One region of the Erwinia sp. Eh17-17 genome, then DNA from elsewhere that is predicted to be linked to it. Evidence: riboswitches for the same ligand, from Rfam matches in the RefSeq annotation. Region 1 holds a riboswitch; each other region holds the start of a gene.
The links. Region 1 has a riboswitch for thiamine pyrophosphate ahead of thiB (thiamine ABC transporter substrate binding subunit). Riboswitches for the same ligand answer to the same signal wherever they lie in the genome.

Region 1 (4,204 bases):
GGCGGCAGGATCAGCAGCAGTGCGGCGGTGATAAACAGCCCGTCAAGCAGGCGCGCGCGGCGGCTGTCCTGTGGATTACGCCAGCCGCCCAGGCTGTCGCTGCCCGTCGGCAGGACTTTGCTCAGGCGCTGGCTGAGCATGACCAGCCCCAGGCAGCACAGCATCTGTAGCAACGCCAGCAGAGCGGCCCGTCCGGGATCGTAGTCGAAGCTCAGCGCCTGGAAGATCGCCAGTTCAATGGTCGTGGCCTGTGGGCCACCGCCCAGCGACAGCACGGTGGCGAAGCTGGCAAAGCACAGCATAAAGATCAGGGCAGCGGCGGGCAGAATCTGTCGCCGCAGCCACGGCCATTCGACCAGACGAAAATGCGCCCAGCCGTCCAGCCCAAGCTGGGCGGCGATCTGTCGCTGTTCACCGGGGATCTGCTGTAACGCCTGTAACAGCAGGCGGGTAGCCAGCGGCAGATTGAAAAAAACGTGGGCCAGCAGGATGCCCTGCAGGCCGTACGGTGTGAAGGCATAGTCAATGCCGAGCAGGGCGCAGATCTGTGCCAGCCAGCCGCTGCGGCCATAGACGCTGAGAATACCAAAGACCGCCACCAGCACGGGCAGCACCAGCGTCATGGCACACAGCCGCAGCAGCGTGGTGCGCCCCGGAAAACGGCGTCGGTAAAGGGCGCGCGCCAGCGGAATCGCCGGCAGCACCGATAGCAATGCCGACAGCAGCGCCTGCCAGAAGGAGAAGCGCAGCACGTGCCACAGATAGCTGTCCTGCCACAGACCGCGCCAGTCGGTAGCGGGTGCATTTTGCCACAGGGCGAAAAACGCCAGCAGAGCTACGCTGACCAGCAGCAGAGCAGCCAGTCCGCCAGGGATTAACCAGGCGGGAATTAGCGGCTGACGGCGCGTTGCCATGCACTAATCCAGTTGCTGCGCTGATTTGCCACGTCCTGTGGGCTGTACTGCAATGTTTTTGCCGGCACGGTCAGAGTATTGAAACCGGCAGGCAGCGGTATGTTGATGGCCGGATACATCCAGTTGCCGGTGGCAATGGTGTTCTGGAAGGGGTGAGTCATGACGAACTGCATAAACTGCTGCGCCAGTTTTGGCTGCTTGCTGGCGCGCAGCTGACCTGCCACTTCTACCTGCAGGTAGTGGCCTTCGCTGAAGTTGGCGGCGGCGTAGCGATCTTTCTTCTCTTCAATCAGATGATAAGCAGGGGAGGTGGTGTAGCTGAGCACCATATCGCTTTCACCTTTCAGAAACAGACCGTAGGCTTCGCTCCAGCCTTTGGTTACGGTGACGGTCTTCTTCGCCAGCTTCTGCCAGGCTTCGGGGCTCTGCTCGCCGAAGACCTGCTGCATCCACAGCAGCAGGCCCAGGCCTGGGGTGCTGGTGCGGGGATCTTCATAGATCACCTTCAGAGGGCGGTCGCTCTCGACCAGTTCTTTCAGACTTTTCGGTGGGTTTTGCAGTTTAGTTTTGTCGTAAACGAAGGCAAACCAGCCGTAGTCGTAGGGCACAAAGGTGGTGTTCTTCCAGCCGCCGGGTACCGTGCTGTGAGTCGTGTCCACGTTGGAGGCGGCGAACAGTCCGGTTTTCTCTGCGGCGTCCAGCAGGTTGTTGTCCAGCCCCAGCACCACGTCGGCTTTACTGTTTTTGCCCTCCATGCGCAGACGGTTGAGCAGCGACACGCCGTCTTCCAGCGCCACGAATTTCAGTTCACAGTTGCACTGCGCTTCGAAGGCTTTTTTGATCGCCGGCCCCGGCCCCCACTCAGCGGAGAAAGAGTCGTAGGTGTAAACCGTCAGGGTTTCTTTGGCCGCCAGGGCAGGCAGGGAGAACAGCACCAGCAGGGGGATATATTTTTTCAACACTTTGCGTTCCTTTAAAGGGAAAATGCGCAAAGGATCTGAGTCAGTGACACTCTCAAATCCCTACGCCGGTATGAGCCGGATCAGGTTCGACGGGTTTTTCTCAGCGAAAACGGGCTGTGCCTGGGTGAAAGCAGAGGCTGGCAAGGTTTTCGCACCCCGTTGAGAACGGCTTATTCTAGTGGTTTCGTCTTTGTTACGAAAGCGTCATGATTCGGGCGGGGCAAACCAGGCGGATTTAAAGTCAAACCAGCCGAGGGTATTCATGCGAACGCCACGCATACTGCGCTGACCGTGCAGCAGCAGCCAGTGGTGGAACAGCGGATGCAGGTAGTTACTGTCGATCAGCTGTTTGCTCCAGTCAGCCAGCGGCAGTTTCTGTTCGCGCCACTGTCGCGCGTCGTTTTCCCAGTCGGTGGGGACGCAGTGGTGCATCAGCGGGATCTCGTACAGCAGGGCGAACAGCGAGAACTCCAGCGGCAGAGTAAAGTTAGCGCTGCCCAGCCAGATATCGCTTTCGGCATCGCCGCGATACCAGCTTTCATAATCAATTTCCTGCGTGATCAACTCCACGCCGTGTGCCGCGAGGATTGGGCCGAGCGCATTGGCGATGCCCTGATGCTCAATATGATCGCTGTACCAGGTAATGGTCAGTGACGTCAGCCCTGCGGGTTTTTCTGCGGTCGCCATATCGCGGCGATGATGCCAGCGCGGCAGCAGGCCATAGGCCGGGAACCAGTAGCGCTGATAGGCGATACCGCTGTGGTTCAGCAGGGCGATAGGGTTAAAAATGGTGCTGATCCAGCGGCGCAGTTGTTCATTACGACCCTGCTCAGAACGCTGGTCAAACATCAGAAAATAGCAGCCCTCTTCCAGACGGCTCTCTTCCGATTTTTCATCGGTGTTTTCGCTTTGAAGCTTCACCCCGGAGTAAACCAGTTCGTCGCTGATTTCCGGCAGCACCCAGATATTCACTTCATCAATCAGAGCGCGATAGCCAAAGTAGTCATCAAAGGCGGAGATGCGCAGCTGGCTGTGCTGATTACGTTCTACGGCGTAGGCTCCGGTGCCGACCGGCTGGCGGCTAAAGTTGCGCATATGCGGCCACTCTTTTGGCAGGATCATCGCACTGACGCTGCCCAGCAGCCATGGCAGCCAGCTGTCCGGGTGACTCAGATGGATATCCAGCGTCCACGGCGTCTGGCACTCAATGCGCGCTAAGTGGCTGAACAGCGGCTGAGTTGTCAGCCGTTCCAGTGAGGTGATGACATCCTCAACCTCCAGTTCGCGTCCGTGATGGAAGTGGATGGCCGGGCGCAAAAAGAAGCGCCAGTGCAGCGGGGTAATCTGCTGCCAGTGATGGGCAATATCCGGCTCGATTTCCCCGTTTTCCTCATTTATCCGCGCCAGCCCGTTGAAAATCTGCCGCGCCAGGTGCGTTTCCGAGCGGCGCAGCGGCGTGCCGGGCAGCAGATTGAGCAGCGGGCGGTAGTAAAGCACGCGCAATATATGTTTGCCCTGGCGGAAACTGCGGCCTAAATGAGAGAGCAGCATCTGGCGCACACGGTTTTTATCGCCCACCAGCTGTACCAGCTGGTCGATGCGGTCCTGTTCCAGTAAATCCTCAGCCCGCTGCTGCTGTAGCGCTAGGCCGGTGTAGCGGAAGGTGAGGCGCGAACGCTTGCCACGCCCGGCTTCGGCCTGCCACTCCAGCCAACCCTGATCCTGCATCGCATTCAGCAGGTTACGCATATGGCGACGGGAACAGCTAAGCTGTACTGCCAGATCGCTGAGCGTGGTTTCCTGTGTCTGACCTTCGCAGCACTGCCAGAGCCGGATAAATTGCTGCTGTAAACGGGGTGAGGACATAAAAGGGGAACCCTGTGTTAAAAGCTGTCTGTTTTTCCTGCCTTATATTACGGCGATAATGGCCGCAGATGAAAGAGTGGGAGGCATTCAAATCTGAATGGCACTTGATCATCGTTATTCATACCTAACAGATGGGTATGCTGAGTATGGTGCTTTTCACCAGCCAGCTGGCTTCGGCATAGCTGGCTTTTTTCGTGGGTTTTCTTCTAAGCTCTGGTCAGGTTATTCGCTTATTCCCGTCATTGAGGCATCAGTCATGAAATCGCTCCTTAGCCGTCGTATCCATCCGGTGTATCTCGCATTTATGGCGGTTTCATTTATGGTCGGCATCGCCGGGGCGTTACAGGCTCCGACCCTGAGTCTGTTCCTCAGCCGTGAAGTGGCGGTCAGGCCGTTCTGGGTCGGGTTGTTCTATACGGTCAATGCGGTGGCGGGGATCGTCGTCAGCCTGCTGCTGGCAAA
Region 2 (4,204 bases), on a different contig from region 1:
AGACTGTGGTACGCAAGGAAGGCGCGGCCTTGCCACAGGGCCGTTGCTACCGCGGCGGGTGAGGGTAATAAAAAGGCGGGGATATCGCTCAGCGTCGCCAGCCACCACAGCAGGATCAGCCCGCAAAAAATCAATGGCCCACGCATGCGGGCTGCCAGGCAGCCCCTCATCCTGCAGCCCTCAGCAACTGCTGCAACAGTTCGCCCTGGCTTTTCAGCAGGTTGGCATCGTCCGGCGCACGCGGCGGCTGGCCGCCAATAGTGTGGCTGCTGTCGATCCCGGCGGGCTGGCCGGAGAGGACCAGCAGGCGGTGGCTCAGGCGGCAGGCCTCCATCGGGTCGTGGGTGATCAGCAGCACGGTGCGGTCCGCCAGCAGCCCGGCGGCCAGCGTCTGGATCTTCGCGCGCGTCAGCGTGTCGAGTGCGGAGAAGGGCTCATCCATCAGCACAATCGGTCGCCTTTCATACAGGGTACGGGCAAGCGCCGCGCGCTGGCGCATCCCGCCGGAGAGCATGGCAGGGCGATCGTCACCGTGGCCGTGCAGTCCGACGCATTCCAGCAGATGGTCGGCCCACGCCGTGTCGATGTTTTCCCTGCGCAGACGGGCGCCGAGGGTGATGTTGTCGCGAACCGACAGCCAGGGAAACAGCAGATCTTTCTGCCCCATCCAGGCAATACGTCCGGCCAGCGGCTGGCCGTCGCTGCCGCAGACGGTGCCGGCGGTGGGCGTTATCAGCCCGGCTATGGTCTTCAGCAGGCTGGTTTTGCCGCTGCCGCTGGCCCCCAGCAGCGCGACACAGCGTCCGGCGGGAATCTCGATGCTGAGGCGGTCGAAAACCTGGCGCTGGCCAAAGCGCAGCGTCAGGTCGCGTACCCGGATGCCGGGCGGGGAGCTGGATTGCATAGCGATCACCGCTGTTGTCCCGCGTTCAGTCCCATCTGCCAGAAGGCCGACTCCAGGCGGGTGGCGGTGGTGAAAATATCTGACAGCGCGGCGAAGCGGCTTGCTGCTCCACGCTGCTGGCCGACCGTGTCCAGTAGCGCGATGGCGGCCTGCACGCCGCTGAGATAGTCCGGGTTTGCATAGTTACGGATCCATGAGGCGTAAGGGCTGTCCGTCAGCACCGTTTCCTCTGCCGCCAGCAGACGCAGGCCGATCTCCGCGTAGCCCGCCACGCAGGGCAGCAGCGCCGCCAGCAGGTCGAGCGCATCGCCGGAGTGGCCGATATCCAGCACGTAGCGGGTGTAGTTCATAGTTTCCGGCGCTTCCGGTTGGGCGGCCATTTGTGCTTCGTTCAGCCCCCAGTCTGCGCAGTAGCTGACGTGCAGCGGCAGTTCACTGACGATGGCATTCAGCGAGGCGGTGGCCGCGCGCATTTCCGGCAGCGTGTGCAGCTTGCTGACCAGCAGGGCATAAGCGCGGGCGAAGTGGATCAGGAACAGGTAATCCTGGGTCAGGTAGCGGCGAAAGGCCGCTTCGGGCAGGGTGCCGCGAGCAAGCTGGTGGATAAACGGGTGAGCAACGTAGTCCTGCCAGTCGTTACCCGCCTGCTGGCGTAAACGTCCGTACAGGCCGTGGCTGAAATCGACTGACTGAATGATTTTCGACACTGAATCCCCTCATTTAAGTGGAGATCCGGGTATGCGGAGGTGTGATCAGGCAAGTAAAATGCCAACCCGTCCCTTCGCTGGCATGACCCAGATCAGGTTCAAAGGGTTCGGCTTACGCCATCTCAGCCCATCACAGGACACCCCTCGGAGGCGTTTGTTATACGATATTTTATTTTGTATAGCAATCTGCCCTGCCAGCACCGGGGTGGGAAGTGACGATTAAAAAAGAGATTTAGCGTGCACGCGTGCTCCATCAGCGCGGCTGAAGAGGGATTCCATCGTATTTAACAGCGGGGAGTCATGGGGCTGAGTGCGGGGGTTGCCCGCTGAAAGCTCAGCGGGCGATACATCCTGTTTTAGAACGACGTCCACTCCTCTTCGATGGCTTTATGCGTTCTGGCGGGAGTAACCTGAGCGGTTTTTTTCTCCGCGCCGCTGACCCATTCACCCTCATGCACCCGGCTGGCGGAGATCTTAAAGATAGCGACCATTTCGCTCAGCTTTCTTGCCTGCTGTTCCAGAGAAACCGCCGCCGCCGAGGATTCCTGCACCAGCGTGGCGTTCTGCTGCGTGGTGGAGTCCATCTCGGTTACGGCTTTACCAATCTGCTCAATGCCCTGTCGCTGCTCGTTTGACGAGCTGGAAATCTCATCAATGATCTGACTGACGTGGGTGACGGAATTGACGATATCTTCCATGCTGGCGCCTGCCCGGTTGACCAGGTCGGTGCCGGTGCCGATGCGCGCCACGGAGTCATTAATCAGGGATTCGATCTCTTTCGCCGCGTCAGCACTGCGCTGCGCCAGCGTTCTGACTTCACCCGCCACCACGGCGAACCCGCGCCCCTGCTCACCGGCCCGGGCGGCTTCCACCGCTGCATTCAGCGCCAGAATATTGGTCTGGAAGGCAATGCCGTTAATCACGCTGATAATTTCGGTGATCTTCTTCGAGCTGGTGGCAATGCCGTTCATGGTACTGACCACTTCACCCACAATCTGACCGCCTTTACGCGCGTCAGCGCTGGCGCTGGCCGCCAGTTTACTGGCCTGCTGGGCATTGTCGGCGTTTAAGCGCACGGTTGAGGTCAGCTCTTCCATGCTGGAGGCGGTTTCCACCACAGCCGCAGACTGCTGCTCGGTTCTGGAAGCGAGATCGGTGTTTCCGGCGGCAATTTGCGATGAGGCGCTGGCCAGGTGGCTGACGCTCTCACGGATGCCCGATATCATATCGCGCAGGCGGGCATTCATTGCTCCCATGGTTTGCGTCAGCTCGCCGAGCTCATCCTGGGAGGTAGCGGCGATCTGCGCCGTCAGGTCACCGCTGGAGATGCGCTGGGCCAGCGCCAGGTTTTCACCTATCGGGCGGGTGATCTTGCGGGTGATAATCCAGGCGGCCAGTAGCCCGATAACAATTGCCAGCAGCGCGAGGACCGAGATGATAATAATGGTATCGGCGATGAGACGGCTGTTATATTCCGCCTGCGCCTTAATCAGCTGGTCTGCGGTATGGTTCAGGTCGGCCGCTGCCACCCCCATCACGTCGGCCGATTTTTGCGTTTCAACGATGGATTTAAAGTAGGTTTCTGCCTGAGCTTTCAGAGACTGATAATGTTCCCACGCCGGGGTCAGCACCGCTCTGGTTTCATCCGTCAGCTGGGGCAGGCTGTCGTTATAAAGAGATTCCGCATGAGTATAGGCCTGGTCGACGGCCGACATGGCCTCCGGCGTATGCAGCGTAATCAGCGTGTCGCCCGCTTCGCCGAGAAGGGATAGCGCGAAGAATAAATCAAAAATTGCACTGCGTGATTCAGCACCCGGCGAAGTATTGAGTACGCGATTATTGAGCTCAGCTAAAAAACGTTTATCGCTGAGCTGGTGAAGGTTTTTAGCCAGCTGGTTACTGTTGATGCTTTTCTCATGATATTGCGCGCGTGTTTTACTGTAGCGATCGATATTTTCGCCCAGCCGGGTAAAATATTGCTTCGTGTCCCCGCGCCAGTTAAATTTAGTGGCATTCTGGTAGAGGGTTTGCATGGAGACGATGGCTGCGCCGTTTTCTTTCATTTTCTGTTCATCGGCGCTTTGCAAATATAGCAGGCGGTTGCGTCGGGCAATGTCCAGCAGGTTACCAATATCATTGGTGATCGCGGTTTTTACCGAGTTTCTTTCTATCGATTTTAATGAATAGATACCGTACCCTGATACACCGGTAATAATAGCGATCAAAATAATAAATCCGGAAAAGAGTTTTTTTCTTATCGAGAAATCATTAAAGTTAAAAGCGTGCGTAATCATATTAAATTCCTTGTTAATCATAATTAGTCTTTCAGCGAGGAGAACCACATTGGGTTTTTTGATGCAACACGTCGAAGAAGACTATCGGCAAGGAAGCAAAGGAACATTGGTAAATTTACATTTATTTACATTTTATTCGGGCTATTTATCATCTGATTATTATTAAGCCGCAAATAGAATAATAAAGAAGATTATCAATAAGCTTTTGTTATTTCTCAAAGATACATAAGAAATAAGGATGACGGAAAGGCGACCCGCGCATAATCATTGCGCGTGGCATAACGGGTCGTCACCGGGGG
Region 3 (4,204 bases), on a different contig from region 1:
TTACAGAGATAAAGCCAGTAACGTTCATAACTTTTACTGAAAAATAATAACCTCCTGATTAACAACTTAGCTAACCAGAAGATTATATCGCATAAAAAAATGAAAAAATAAAAGCGCAGATTACACGCGGCACTATTCCGCGCTTGCGCGACATAATGCAACAGTATCTTCAATCAAACGTCTTGCTATGGTGCCGGGAGGCGGGAGCAGGGGTAGAGCATCGTAGCGATACCAGCCGGCAGAAAGTAGCTCTTTAGGATCAATATTGATGTCACCCGCCGCATAGTCGGCCATGAAAGCCATCATCAATGACTGCGGGAACGGCCAGGGCTGTGAAGAGACATAGCGCAGATTTTTTACCGTGATCCCGCTCTCTTCCATCACTTCACGCGCCACCGTCTGCTCAAGAGTTTCTCCCACCTCCACAAACCCGGCCAGCACGGTGAACACGCCGTTGCGGTGTCGGGTATGCTGCGCCAGCAGAATCTCATCCCCCCGGCGGATGGCAACAATGATACAGGGTGCAATCTGCGGATAATAACGCTGGCGGCAGTGGCCACACAGACAGGCCCATTCCGTTTTGCTGTGGTGCATTTCGTGGCCACAGTAGCCACACCAGCGGTGCGAACGATAGAACTCCGCCAGCTGAATGCCCCGCCCGACCAGCTGGAACAGCCCGGTTTCGCTATCGAGCAGCTGCCGTAACGATCCCATATCCTGAGGCCGCGTATCGCGGATCAGCCAGACGGTTTGCCCCTGCCACTCACCAATCGGCGATCCCCGCGATCCTGCCAGACCGAGTAAACCGGCATTCCCCTGAGGTAATTCACCTTTTGGTAACCAAATTTTATGTTCCAGGCTGACAATCCACCAGCCAGCGTCTACGCTTAAAATTTCCTGTTCCATCATTTTGCTCATCATCCTCAGCTTAAAGACTGGATTGAGGTCAGACGTTAAAATATAACACTCACGGAGTTGAACATGCTTAACCAGTTAGAAGTCCTCACCGCGCGCGTCGGCGGTTGCAGTGAGCTGGTAGACTTCTGTCTGCGCTCGCGCAAGCAGTTGCTGGTTACCTACTATCAAGTGGCTGGTATCAAGCCTAACAAGGAAACGCTGACGACGCTCGATGAAAACGCGCTCGATACGTTTTGCCTGAATCTGGTGGATTATCTTTCGACGGGCCACTTCACCGTCTATCAACGCTTTATCAAAGAGCTGGAAGGAACTGAGCAGCTGGCGAAAGCGTCGCTGATCTACCCCTCACTAAAGGCCAATACCGATCGGATCATGCAGGTTTATGATTCTCATCTGGAAGACGCTATCGATCATGACAACTATCGGGAATTCCAGAATGCGCTGTCCATTGTGGGTGAAGCGCTGGAAGCCCGCTTTACTCTGGAAGATAAATTCATCCAGTTAGCTTTAGACAATATGGCTGAAAATCAAGAAGCTGCCAACGCCTGCACCCTCGCACGCCCTGCCTGATTCGTTATCAAAATGTGATTTTCTTGTAGTTTCCAAAATGCCCCTTTATGCTGAAGGGGTTCGGATGAGGCGTGCCTCATCCCTGCGTAGTGTTAATTTCGAGACCGGGAGTTGTGACTTATTAGCCATAATTCTCATCGATATCTTGTCGGAGTGCCCTTCGGGGCTGAGACCGTTAATTCGGGATCCGCGGAACCTGATCAGGTTAGTACCTGCGAAGGGAACAAGAGTAAATCTGCTATGGCGATGTGAATGCCCATTTTCTCACATCGTTATCGTTACTCCCCGCCTCCAGGCAAGCAAACTTCTGTTTAATGATCAGGAAATTGCTATGTCTACCGTTGAAAAACCTTTCGTTGAGAAAAAAGCCAGCCGCCGCCAACAGCGCGCCGCCGCGCAGCAGTTTATCGACTCCCTGCAGGGTACGGCTTTTCCCAATTCAAAACGTATTTATCTGAGCGGGTCGCAGCCGGATATCCGCGTACCGATGCGCGAGATCCAGCTCAGCCCGACGACCGTGGGCGGTAGCCAGGATCGACCGCTGCTGGAAGAAAACGAACCGGTACCGGTCTACGATACGGCAGGCCCGTATGGTGACCCGACCGCGACGATTGATGTCCATGCCGGGCTGCAGAAGCTGCGCAGCCAGTGGATCGCCAGACGGGGCGATACCGAGGAGAGGGAGGAACTCAGCTCGACCTACACGCAACAACGCCTGGCAGACGACGGGCTGGACCACTTACGCTTTGAGAACCTGCCCCGGCCACGTCGGTCACTGGCAGGACGCTGCGTCACTCAAATGCATTATGCCCGTCAGGGCATTATCACGCCGGAAATGGAGTATATCGCCCTGCGTGAGAATATGGGCCGCGAGCGTATACGGGGTGATGTCCTGCTGCAACAGCATCCGGGCCACAGCTTCGGCGCGCAGCTGCCGGACAACATCACCGCTGAATTTGTCCGCCAGGAGGTGGCAGCCGGCCGTGCGATTATCCCGGCCAACATTAATCATCCGGAGTCCGAGCCGATGATTATCGGCCGCAATTTCCTGGTCAAGATTAACGCCAATATCGGCAATTCCGCGGTCAGCTCTTCGATCGAAGAAGAGGTGGAAAAACTGGTATGGTCGGTGCGCTGGGGTGCCGATACGGTAATGGATCTCTCAACCGGGCGTTATATTCACGAAACCCGTGAATGGCTCCTGCGCAACAGCCCGGTTCCCATTGGTACCGTGCCGATTTACCAGGCGCTGGAAAAAGTGAACGGCGTCGCAGAAGATCTCAACTGGGAAATTTTCCGCGATACGCTGCTGGAGCAGGCTGAACAGGGCGTTGATTATTTCACCATCCATGCCGGTGTGTTGCTACGCTACGTGCCGATGACCGCCAGACGGCTAACCGGCATCGTCTCCCGTGGTGGGTCGATCATGGCAAAATGGTGCCTGTCACATCATCAGGAGAGTTTTCTCTATCAACACTTCCGCGAGATTTGCGAAATTTGTGCCGCTTATGATGTCTCGCTGTCGCTGGGGGATGGCCTGCGTCCGGGTTCAATTCAGGATGCCAACGACGAAGCGCAGTTTGCCGAACTGCGCACGCTGGGCGAACTGACCAAAATCGCCTGGGAGTATGACGTACAGGTGATGATTGAAGGGCCGGGCCATGTGCCAATGCAGATGATCCGCGTCAACATGACGGAACAGCTTGAACACTGCCATGAAGCGCCGTTTTATACCCTGGGGCCGCTGACCACCGATATTGCGCCGGGATACGATCACTTCACCTCCGGTATTGGTGCTGCGATGATCGGCTGGTTTGGCTGCGCGATGCTGTGCTACGTGACGCCAAAGGAGCACCTCGGTCTGCCGAATAAAGAGGACGTGAAACAGGGGCTGATCGCCTACAAGATCGCCGCCCATGCTGCCGATCTCGCCAAAGGCCACCCCGGCGCACAAATTCGCGATAATGCGATGTCGAAAGCGCGTTTTGAATTCCGCTGGGAGGACCAGTTTAACCTGGCGCTCGATCCGCACACCGCACGTGCTTACCACGATGAAACCCTGCCGCAGGAGTCCGGCAAAGTGGCTCACTTCTGTTCAATGTGTGGCCCCAAATTTTGCTCTATGAAAATCACTCAGGAAGTACGTGAATACGCTGCCCGTCAGGAGGCCGAAGCCCGGCCGATCGAAATGGGTATGGCACAGATGTCTGAGGCGTTTCGCCATCGCGGCGGTGAGCTTTATCACCGTGCAGATAACCTGAAATCAGAGGAAAAATTATGAGTCGTGGCGCTTTTCCCGCTACCGAAGCGCGGCTGGGCCTGTACCCGGTGGTCGATACGGTGGAATGGATTGCACGCCTGCTGGATGCCGGCGTGAGGACACTGCAGTTACGGATTAAAGACTGCGCGGATAGTGAAGTCGAACAGCAGATCGTCGATGCCATTGCTCTGGGTAAACGCTATCAGGCGCGCCTGTTTATTAATGACTACTGGCGGCTGGCAATCAAACATCAGGCCTACGGCGTCCATCTTGGACAGGAAGATCTTGATGTTGCCGACCTGGATGCGATTCACGCTGCCGGTCTGCGCCTTGGTCTGTCAACGCATGACGATGTCGAGCTGGACAGAGCGCTGGCCGAACAGCCTTCTTATATTGCTCTGGGTCACGTATTCCCGACGCAAACAAAAGTGATGCCATCCGCGCCGCAGGGACTGG
Region 4 (4,204 bases), on a different contig from region 1:
GGAACACCGCGCCGTGGCTGCCTTCACGCCGCAGGCTGACAGTAATAATCTCACTGCCGGAACGTTCAACGGCCTGCTGCAGAATATGCGGAGAGGGATACCCGGCGGTGCCGAGCAGGAACCGTGACTGTGGAACGAAATCGTAGAACATCTCTTATCCTCCCTGCATCGGTGATAGCACTTCGAGCTCGCAGTCTGCACTCAGCAACTGGGTCTCATAACGGGAACGCGGCACAAACTGACCGTTAAGGGCACTGGCGACACAGCCCGCGTCAATCTGTTGTTCGCGCAGTAGTTCCGCCAGCGTGGTGGCGGTGGTGTCGATCGCTATGCCGTTGAGTTGTATGTTCATATCAGGTTTTCCTGCATCAGTTGCTGCATCAGTTTTTCCGCCATCACGGGGGCGAGAAGAAAACCGTGGCGGTACATGCCGTTAACGGACCAGACGCCGTTGCGGTGGTGAATAGCGGGGACGTTATTGCGCCAGGCAGGACGCAGCCCGCTGCCGCTTTCAAGTACTCTGGCCTCGGCCAGCGCCGGATGGATAGCGTAAGCGGCGCTTAACAACTCCATCATGGCGCGTGCGCTGACCGGGCTGCTGTCATGACTTTCCACCATCGTGGCACCCAGCATGAAGCGCCCTTCCGCCCGCGGTACCAGATAACAGGGAAAGCGGGGGTGTAGCAGGCGAATCGGCCGGGAGAAGGCGACATCATGACTTTGCAGGATCAGCATTTCGCCACGCACGGCGCGCAACGCTGGCTGATCGGGTGCGGCGTGGATCCCTCGGCAGTCGATCACCGTGCCGCCGGGTTTATCCTGATGGAAGGGAACGCCTCCAAGTTGCAGGGCGGCCCGCAGCTGCAGCAACGCGCTGCGCGGGTCGAGGTGGGCTTCTCCGGCAAAAAACAGTCCCCTGGCAAAGCGCCCTTCGAGCGCGGGTTCCAGCGAATCGGGTTCGACCCACTGATGGGCGTGAGTCATGCGGGAGAAGCGGGTAAGTTCAGGCGCGTCGCGCGGCGGGGCGACGACCAGCGTGCCCTGATGTGCCACGCCTTTCACGCGGGCAGACCACCAGGGTGCAGAGCGTTGCCCCAGTTCGACTACTTCTGCCGGCGCGCTTTCACCTTCGCACCAGGGGGCCAGCATACCGCCAGCCAGGTGGGATGCTGCTGCGTGCTGAGGCGATGTGATGACCTCTACGGTATGACCACGTTCAGCAAGCAGCGTGGCGACACACAGCCCGGTGACGCCGTCACCAATCACCGACCAGCGGCTCATGAGCTGTGGTTTCCGCAGAAGGGAAAGAGTATTGCAGATAGTGTCACGTTAGCCTCTCAAACATGCTGAGACCCGTGATAAGGATAAGGAAAAAGGCGGAGACGAGGTGAAGCAGTGCCCACGCAGCAGGTATCCTGTGAAGCCTCAATACAGCTTATCAGGAGACGAGTCTTCCTACGCCAGTATCAACTGGGTCAGGTTCTAAGGGTCGCTAAGCCGCGAAAAATCGCTCATTAGCCTCTCAGTCTCTCTGGCGAGACTCCCCTGACAGGAACTAGTTGTATTTTACCCGGTGGAAATCGTCAAGTTGTAAGCGCGGTTTATCGTGGAAACGGCGGCAGTTTGCGCCACAGAGATTTTTTTTAATTGAATGCTCAATCAATAAAAACTATCATTCTTGCTCTCGTTTACACAAAATTTACTTTTTGGGGGTGATCTGGATCAAGATTTATAGCAATTAATCAATAAATTACACCAATTTCATCCTGATGGTTCTCCCAGTGTAATTAGCGGATATACGGCGGATTTTACCCAGTATGCGCTAATGCGCGCTTCGCAGAGCGGACTTCAGGTTATTTCCCTGATCATTTTTTTGCGGAGACATTATGCCGACGACTGAAATACCAGGAAAGACTCAAAAAGATCGTATCAACCCCGTGGTTTTCTATACCTCAGCAGCGCTTATCCTGCTGTTCTCCCTGACCACCATCCTGTTTACTGATTTTTCCGACCGCTGGATTAATCGCACTCTCGACTGGGTATCTAACACTTTTGGCTGGTATTACCTGCTGGCGGCCACGCTGTACATCGTCTTCGTGCTGTTTATGGCCTGCTCCCGCTTCGGTTCCATCAAGCTGGGGCCTGAGCAGTCAAAGCCGGAGTTCAGCCTGATGAGCTGGGCGGCAATGCTGTTTGCCGCCGGTATCGGGATTGATCTGATGTTCTTCTCGGTGGCCGAACCGGTTACCCAGTACATGATGCCGCCGGAAGGCCAGGGTCAGACGATGGAGGCGGCGCGCCAGGCGATGGTCTGGACACTGTTCCACTACGGTCTGACCGGCTGGTCGATGTACGCCCTGATGGGCATCGCGCTCGGCTACTTTAGCTACCGCTACGGTCTGCCGCTGACCATTCGCTCGGCGCTCTACCCGATTTTCGGCAAGCGTATTAATGGCCCGATTGGTCACACCGTGGATATTGCGGCAGTGCTCGGGACTATTTTTGGTATTGCCACCACGCTCGGGATCGGCGTGGTGCAGCTGAACTACGGCCTGAAGGTACTGTTTGACGTGCCGGAAGGACTGACGGCGCAGGCCGGACTGATTGTTCTGTCGGTGATTATGGCCACCATCTCTGTGACTTCCGGCGTCAATAAAGGCATTCGCTTTCTGTCGGAGCTGAACGTGCTGCTGGCTTTTGGTCTGATCCTGTTTGTACTGTTTGTCGGCGATACCAGCTTCCTGCTGAATGCGCTGGTGCTCAACGTCGGGGATTACATCAATCGCTTTATGGGCATGACGCTGAACAGCTTCGCTTTTGACCGCCCGACAGAATGGATGAACAACTGGACGCTGTTCTTCTGGGCCTGGTGGGTTGCCTGGTCGCCGTTTGTTGGCCTGTTCCTGGCGCGTATTTCACGTGGCCGTACCATCCGCCAGTTCGTGGTGGGCACGCTGACCATTCCGTTTATCTTCACCCTGCTGTGGCTGTCGATTTTTGGCAACAGTGCACTGTACGAAATTATTCACGGCAACATGGCCTTCGCTGAGGAGACCATGGCGCACCCGGAACGCGGCTTCTACAGCCTTCTGGCGCAGTACCCTGGCTTCACCTTCAGCGCCTCGGTGGCGACAATTACCGGTCTGTTATTTTATGTAACGTCTGCGGACTCCGGTTCCCTGGTGCTGGGGAACTTCACCTCGCGCCTGGCTGACATCAACAACGATGCGCCGAACTGGCTGCGTATCTTCTGGTCTGTCGCGATTGGTGTGCTGACGCTGGGGATGCTGATGGTTAACGGCGTTACGGCGTTGCAGAAAACCACGGTGATCATGGGTCTGCCGTTCAGCTTCGTGATCTTCTTTGTGATGGCCGGGCTGTATAAATCCCTGCGAGTGGAAGATCACCGCCGCGCCAGTGCCACGGTGAATACGCCGCCGGTGCCGGTATCGCGTGACGACCGTCTGAACTGGAAACAGCGTATCTCGCGCGTGATGAACTATCCGGGCACCACTCATACCCGTAAAATGCTGGATGACGTCTGTCGCCCGGCCATGGAAGAGGTGGGGCGTGAGCTGGAGCGTCGCGGCGCCAAGGTACAGGTGAACGAACTGCCTGCGGTGGAGGATGAGCGCCTGAACCATCTGGAGCTGCTGGTCGATATGGCAGATGAGCAGAGTTTCCTTTATCAGATCTGGCCGCAGCGTTATTCGGTACCGGCGTTTACCTACCGGGCGCGCAGCGGTAAATCGGATTATTTCCGTCTGGAAACCTTCCTGCTGGAGGGGACACAGGGGAACGATTTGATGGACTATACCAAAGAGCAGATCATCAATGACATTCTCGACCAGTATGAGCGCCACCTGACCTTCCTGCATATTCACCGGGAAGCACCGGGCAACGCCATGCCGTTCCCCGAAGCGTAAAGCGTATGAAAAACCAGACTCCGGTCTGGTTTTTTTTTGCGCAACCAGCGATGAACGATTGTATGGCGATGGCGCAGACCTCAACTTCTCATCTGTGACCGCAGTTTCTCCAGCAGCCACAGCAGGGCCGGATCGTGACTGCGGCGCTTATTCCACATCAGGGAAAGCGTGAAGTCAGGTACGCTGACCGGGGTGGCGCTGTGCTGCAAACCATAGTGCTCAGCCCAGCCTGCTGCCAGCCCCTGCGGAACGGTGGTCAGCGCCGGGATCTGCTTCAG

Region 2: it holds a riboswitch for thiamine pyrophosphate, as region 1 does, so the genes downstream of both, ABEH87_RS01910 (TenA family protein) here and thiB (thiamine ABC transporter substrate binding subunit) in region 1, are expected to answer to the same signal.
Region 3: it holds a riboswitch for thiamine pyrophosphate, as region 1 does, so the genes downstream of both, thiC (phosphomethylpyrimidine synthase ThiC) here and thiB (thiamine ABC transporter substrate binding subunit) in region 1, are expected to answer to the same signal.
Region 4: it holds a riboswitch for thiamine pyrophosphate, as region 1 does, so the genes downstream of both, ABEH87_RS19880 (FAD-dependent oxidoreductase) here and thiB (thiamine ABC transporter substrate binding subunit) in region 1, are expected to answer to the same signal.

The regions. Positions count from the first base shown of each region.
Region 1 covers NZ_JBDFQT010000003.1:169,338-173,541, reverse strand. Annotated here, with positions in the region: gene thiP (thiamine/thiamine pyrophosphate ABC transporter permease ThiP) at 1-914, opposite strand, end outside; gene thiB (thiamine ABC transporter substrate binding subunit) at 890-1,876, opposite strand; TPP riboswitch at 1,916-2,045, opposite strand; gene sgrR (HTH-type transcriptional regulator SgrR) at 2,081-3,742, opposite strand; gene ABEH87_RS10710 (sugar efflux transporter) at 3,999-4,204, shown strand, end outside.
Region 2 covers NZ_JBDFQT010000001.1:443,408-447,611, forward strand. Annotated here, with positions in the region: gene ABEH87_RS01900 (ABC transporter permease) at 1-170, opposite strand, end outside; gene ABEH87_RS01905 (ABC transporter ATP-binding protein) at 167-904, opposite strand; gene ABEH87_RS01910 (TenA family protein) at 910-1,602, opposite strand; TPP riboswitch at 1,664-1,766, opposite strand; gene ABEH87_RS01915 (methyl-accepting chemotaxis protein) at 1,968-3,905, opposite strand.
Region 3 covers NZ_JBDFQT010000015.1:17,944-22,147, reverse strand. Annotated here, with positions in the region: gene nudC (NAD(+) diphosphatase) at 133-906, opposite strand; gene rsd (sigma D regulator) at 982-1,488, shown strand; TPP riboswitch at 1,628-1,728, shown strand; gene thiC (phosphomethylpyrimidine synthase ThiC) at 1,820-3,769, shown strand; gene thiE (thiamine phosphate synthase) at 3,766-4,204, shown strand, end outside.
Region 4 covers NZ_JBDFQT010000011.1:53,013-57,216, forward strand. Annotated here, with positions in the region: gene ABEH87_RS19870 (thiazole synthase) at 1-151, opposite strand, end outside; gene thiS (sulfur carrier protein ThiS) at 155-352, opposite strand; gene ABEH87_RS19880 (FAD-dependent oxidoreductase) at 349-1,281, opposite strand; TPP riboswitch at 1,436-1,557, opposite strand; gene ABEH87_RS19885 (choline transporter) at 1,887-3,926, shown strand; gene ABEH87_RS19890 (LysR family transcriptional regulator) at 4,007-4,204, opposite strand, start outside.